DNA from 2 places in the Pantoea sp. C2G6 genome. Region 1 is predicted to be linked to the other one. Evidence: predicted binding sites of a transcription regulator. Region 1 holds the regulator's gene; the other holds the start of a gene.

What was found. The regulator CRP, encoded in region 1, controls carbon source genes, mostly activating them, when cyclic AMP is high. The targets are predictions, from matches to a motif close to ATGTGANNNNNNTCACAT.
Region 2: msrB (peptide-methionine (R)-S-oxide reductase MsrB) is a predicted target of CRP. The motif match lies at 1,548-1,565, and genes of this name have one in related genera.

The regions. Positions count from the first base shown of each region.
Region 1 is NZ_JBGMNJ010000005.1:19,358-22,471, forward strand. It holds gene ACCW71_RS08830 (phosphoribulokinase) at 1-538, shown strand, start outside; gene ACCW71_RS08835 (OsmC family protein) at 908-1,312, opposite strand; gene crp (cAMP-activated global transcriptional regulator CRP) at 1,616-2,248, shown strand; gene ACCW71_RS08845 (YccS/YhfK family putative transporter) at 2,306-3,114, shown strand, end outside.
Region 2 is NZ_JBGMNJ010000003.1:164,585-167,698, forward strand. It holds gene ansA (asparaginase) at 1-50, shown strand, start outside; gene pncA (bifunctional nicotinamidase/pyrazinamidase) at 67-675, shown strand; gene ACCW71_RS06690 (YeaC family protein) at 733-1,014, opposite strand; gene msrB (peptide-methionine (R)-S-oxide reductase MsrB) at 1,020-1,430, opposite strand; gene gapA (glyceraldehyde-3-phosphate dehydrogenase) at 1,772-2,770, shown strand; gene ACCW71_RS06705 (D-hexose-6-phosphate mutarotase) at 2,845-3,114, shown strand, end outside.

The DNA of each region.
Region 1 (3,114 bases):
CGGCACCTTTACGCCGTGGCAGCCGCTGCCACAAAATACCGATATTCTGTTCTACGAAGGGCTGCATGGCGGCGTGGTGACGACGCAGCACAATGTGGCGGAACATGTCGATCTGCTGGTTGGCGTGGTGCCAATTGTTAACCTGGAATGGATTCAGAAACTGGTGCGCGACACCGGTGAGCGCGGTCATTCACGTGAAGCCGTCATGGATTCGGTGGTGCGCTCGATGGAAGATTACATCAACTTCATCACCCCCCAGTTTTCCCGCACCCACATCAACTTTCAGCGTGTCCCGACCGTGGACACCTCTAACCCGTTTGCAGCGCGGGCGATCCCCTCGCTGGATGAGAGTTTTGTGGTGATCCACTTCCAGGCGCTGGAAGATATTGACTTCCCCTATCTGCTGGCGATGTTGCAGGGTTCGTTTATCTCGCACATCAATACGCTGGTGGTGCCGGGCGGCAAAATGGGTCTGGCGATGGAGCTGATCATGGGACCGCTGGTGAAGCGGCTGATGGAAGGGAAACGCATTGAGTAAGAGGTCCGTCATAGCCCATTGGACTGATGACAAAGCCAAAGCAGAGTAGGCCTGAACGCAACGCCGTCGCTCAACGCGCAGGGAGCCGGGTCAGAAGAGGAAAGCGTCCCGCGCCTGGGACAAAAACGCCGGGAGCGTTTTTGAACAACGCAAAGCGTTGGCCCGGCAACGGGCGCACCTCAGGGATGAGGTGCGTAATCGCGCGGGCCGAGCACGCCATGGATGGCGGTTTTGCGACTTTCCGATCTGACCCGGTTCTCTGCGCAGGCACAGTCTAAAAGCGGATTACCTGCCCAGACACGGTCTTGAAGCAACCTGCATCAGATACTGGAAGTGAAGTTAGCAGGTCAGCAATGACTCTTGCAGTTACTACAACTCAATCACTTCATAGCTGTGGGTGATGGTAACGCCTTTGCCCAGCATGATGGCCACCGAGCAATATTTTTCAGCAGAAAGATCCACCGCGCGTGAGACCGCTTTATCCTGGAGCGCTTTGCCGCTGACGATAAAATGCAGGTTGATGTGCGTAAAGATTCGCGGCGCCTCTTCACGACGTTCTGAGGTCAGTTTTACTTCACAATCAGCCACATCCTGACGGCCTTTTTGCAGAATTGAAACCACGTCAATCGCACTGCAACCACCCGCCGCCATCAGAACCATCTCCATTGGGCTGGGCGCTTTATCACCTGAATTTCCATCCATGAGTATCTGATGGCCGGATGAAGATTCCCCGAGGAATGTCAGCCCTTCTACCCATTTCACTCTTGCCTGCATGATTTTTGCTCCAGAATACGCTGTTTTGTCGTCAGAGTACGCTTTCGCCTGGTAAACAGCAATCCAGAGAAATCCACCCCAAGCTGAAGCGAGACAACACAAGACAGTCGGCAAAAGCTATGCTACAAACAGTGCTGAAAATATTTTTCGTCACCCAATGGCGAAGCCGGGAAGAATGATGCGCACTGCGCCGAATGCGGCCCGAATAATTTCCTGAAAAGGAAACGCTTGAAGCTTTCATCGCCTGACAGGGAAAACTGCCCCCTGTATTTTGGGCACGATTACAACAGAGGATAATAGCGAATGGTTCTCGGCAAACCGCAAACAGACCCTACACTCGAATGGTTCCTGTCCCATTGCCATATTCATAAGTATCCATCCAAAAGTACGCTGATTCATCAAGGTGAAAAAGCAGAAACGCTTTACTACATCGTGAAAGGTTCCGTCGCGGTTCTGATTAAAGATGAAGAAGGCAAAGAGATGATCCTTTCCTATCTGAACCAGGGCGACTTCATTGGTGAGCTTGGCCTGTTTGAAGAAGGTCAGGAGCGTAGCGCCTGGGTACGGGCTAAAACCGCGTGCGAAGTGGCGGAAATCTCCTATAAGAAATTCCGTCAGCTGATCCAGGTCAACCCCGACATCCTGATGCGACTCTCCTCGCAGATGGCACGTCGCCTGCAAGTCACGTCGGAAAAAGTAGGTAACCTCGCTTTCCTCGACGTCACCGGACGCATTGCGCAGACCCTGCTCAACCTGGCGAAGCAGCCCGACGCGATGACTCACCCCGATGGGATGCAGATTAAAATCACCCGTCAGGAGATTGGTCAGATTGTGGGTTGCTCACGTGAAACCGTGGGCCGCATTCTGAAGATGCTGGAAGATCAGAACCTGATCTCCGCACACGGCAAAACTATCGTGGTATACGGTACCCGCTAACTCCTGTCATCCACGGCGTGCTGGCAACATCACGCCGTTATTGTTTGTGTTGAGCCAATGTGGCGTCGAATTATTTACCATCCTGAAGTCAACTATGCCTTGCGGCAAACGCTGGTACTCTGCCTGCCGGTGGCGCTGGGCTGGCTGGCGGGCGACCTGCAAAAAGGTCTGCTGTTCTCCTTAGTGCCGGCCTGCTGCAACATCGCCGGTCTGGATACCCCGCATAAGCGCTTCTTTAAACGCCTGATTATTGGCGGCAGCCTGTTCGCACTCGGCAGCTTTCTGATTCAGTGGCTTACCCTGCATGCGATACCGCTGCCGTTGATCCTGTTCGCCATGCCGCTGCTGCTCGGCGTAACCGGTGAGATCAGCCCGCTGCATGGCCGCCTGCTGCCCGGCACGCTAATCGCCGCTATCTTTACCCTGAGCCTGGTCGGCCGGATGCCCATCTATGTCACCCCGCTGCTCTACATCGGCGGCACGCTCTGGTATGGGCTGTTTAACTGGTTCTGGTTCTGGCTGTGGAAAGAACAGCCGATGCGCGAGAGCCTAAGCCTGATCTATCGCGAGCTGGCTAACTACTGCGACGCCAAATATACCCTGCTCACCCAGCTGACCGACCCGGAAAAAGCGCTGCCGCCGCTGCTGGCTCGTCAGCAGAAAGTGGTCGATCTGATCACCACCTGCTATCAGCAGATGCATATGCTGTCGGCCAATCGCGATCACAGCCATAAACGGCTGACGCGCGCCTTTCAGGTGGCACTCGACCTTCAGGAACATATCTCGGTCAGCCTGCATCAGCCGGAAGAAGTGCAGAAGCTGGTGGAGCAGAGCCATGCCGAAGCGGTGATCCGCTGGAACGCCAA
Region 2 (3,114 bases), on a different contig from region 1:
TTCGTGCCAGAATGCAGCAGAATTTGCGCGGCGAACTGACTGAAGATTGAAACGGAGCGAGATACCATGAAGCGGGCACTCATCATTATTGATATTCAGAACGATTTTTGCCCCGGCGGCCCGATGGCGGTCAGCGAAGGCGACCAGACGGTCGGGGTTGCAAATCGTTATGCGCAGGCCTTTCATCAGAATGGCGAATGCGTGGTGGCTCTTCAGGACTGGCATCCGGCTGACCACGGCAGTTTCGCCTCGGTCTCCGGTGAACCGGTTTATACGCTGGGTGAACTCAATGGTCTGGCGCAGATCTGGTGGCCCGATCACGGTATTCAGGGCTCTGCGGGCGCGGACTTTCATCCGGGGCTGGATCGCTCCCTGTTTGATGCCATTTTCCATAAAGGGCAGGATCAGGACGTTGACAGCTACAGCGCCTTCTTTGACAACGGCCATCGCCGCAAAACCGAACTGGATAGCTGGTTACGGGAACGCGGGATCACCCATCTGACCATGCTGGGCCTGGCGACCGATTACTGTGTCAAATACAGTGTGCTGGATGCGCTGGAGCTGGGTTATCACGTTGAGGTGGTCAGAGAGGGATGTCGCGGCGTCAATCTGAACCCCGATGACAGCGAGATCGCCTTTGCGCAGATGACCGCTCAGGGCGCGGTACTGATTTAACAAAAAGCTGGCGCGACGCCAGCTTTTTTATAGGTGAATCAGAACTGATTGTGACAGCTAGTGCAGATGGATACGGGTGACGTCTGACTCGATACCGAACTCTTCCTTCAGCTCTTTTTTCGAGCGGGTCACCATCTCCCCGCCTTTGCCAATGGTCATATGCTGCGGCGCGTCGTTGTTTCGCGCCTGCCACATCATCACCAGTTGCAGGCAGTTCTCGCGCTGCTCCTGAGTCAGGGCGACGCCATCGGGCCACTTACCAATCTCAACGGCGGTTGCCAGACGCTGATAGACTTCCGGCGTCATCGACGCAATCATCGCTTCCAGTTGTTCCTTCATCGCCTCTACCCTTTAGTCTGTTCGCCCTGCTCGTCGGTAAAATTCAGCGAGGCGGAGTTAACACAGTAGCGTTCACCGGTCGGCTGCGGGCCATCCGGGAAGACGTGTCCCAGATGCGCATCACAGCTGCCGCAGCGGATTTCAACCCGCTGCATACCGTGCGAGTTATCTTCGATGTAGCGAATCGCATTATCATCTACCGGCTGATAAAAACTGGGCCAGCCGCAGCCCGAATCATACTTGGTTTCGGAGAGGAAAAGCGGTGCGTGACAGACCAGACAGTGGTAGATCCCCTCCTGTTTGTTGTGCAGCAGTGCACCGCTGTAAGGCGGTTCTGTTCCGCGCTGCTGCGTCACATAACGCTGCATTTCTGTCAGCTGCGCGATTTTTGCTTCAGGTGCGGTCTCTTTAGCCATTTTAGGATTCCAGGCAGTGCCATTCTGAAAATTTCGACTATTATTCTAACAAATGATCAACATAAGACGGGTCTTTTTTCGTGCTCACCCTTTCACTCTGTTTTCCACAAGCCGGATTTGTGACCTCGATCACCTTTTATCCGGAGCATCCCTATATATTCGGCAATTGATCCGGCAAAGCACGATATGATCGGCGGTGCGCAAGCGTTTGCGCATCGAATAATTCCTTTCAGGCGAATTGACCTGTCGCAACAATTGACACGATTCCGCTTGACGCCTGGTAAGGTTTTTGTAATTTTACAGGCAACCTTTTATTCACTAACAAATAGCTGGTGGAATATATGACTATCAAAGTAGGTATCAACGGTTTTGGCCGTATCGGTCGCATCGTTTTCCGTGCTGCTCAGAAACGTTCTGACATCGAAATCGTTGCTATCAACGACCTGCTGGACGCTGATTACATGGCGTACATGCTGAAGTATGACTCTACGCACGGTCGTTTCGACGGCACCGTAGAAGTTCAGGATGGCGCACTGGTGGTTAACGGTAAAAAAATCCGTGTTACTTCTGAGCGTGACCCAGCCAACCTGAAGTGGGATGAAGTGGGCGTTGACGTTGTTGCTGAAGCAACCGGTATCTTCCTGACCGACGAAACCGCACGTAAACACATCACCGCAGGTGCTAAGAAAGTCGTACTGACCGGTCCATCTAAAGATGACACCCCAATGTTTGTTCGTGGTGCAAACTTCGACAAATATGATGGCCAGGACATCGTCTCTAACGCTTCCTGTACCACTAACTGCCTGGCACCGCTGGCAAAAGTGATCAACGACAAGTTTGGCATCGTTGAAGGTCTGATGACCACGGTTCACGCCACCACTGCTACCCAGAAAACCGTTGATGGCCCGTCTCACAAAGACTGGCGCGGCGGCCGCGGCGCTTCTCAGAACATCATCCCTTCATCAACCGGCGCAGCGAAAGCCGTGGGTAAAGTTCTGCCAGAGCTCAACGGCAAACTGACGGGTATGGCTTTCCGCGTACCAACCCCTAACGTCTCCGTAGTTGACCTGACCGTGCGTCTGGAAAAAGCGGCATCTTACAAAGAAATCTGTGCAGCTATCAAAGCAGCAGCAGAAGGCGAGATGAAAGACGTACTGGGCTATGTTGAAGATGACGTGGTTTCCACCGACTTCAACGGCGAAGTGCTGACTTCTGTGTTCGATGCCAAAGCGGGTATCGCGCTGAACGACAACTTTGTGAAACTGGTTTCCTGGTATGACAACGAAACTGGCTACTCAAACAAAGTTCTCGACCTGATTGCTCTGGTTTCTGCTAAATAAGGCAGCCAGCTAGCACTGAGAATAAGGGCGACTTCGGTCGCCCTTTTTTTGATCCATTCAGCAAGGAATCAAAGATGCAAGATAAACTCTTCTCTCTGCCGGTGGTGACGCAGATCTCCCCCTACCTCTCCCAGCGTCAGGTGGGCGAACTGCCCGCTATTATCGTCAGCCATCCTAAGGTCCGGGCCGCTATTACGCTCCAGGGGGCGCATCTGATTGCCTGGCAGCCCAGCGGTGAAAAGCCGGTGCTGTGGCTGAGCGATAAAAGCCTCTTCTCGCCCGGCAAAGCGATTCGTGGCGGCGTTCCCATCTGCTGGCCATGGTTTGGCCCGGCGGGCGAGCCG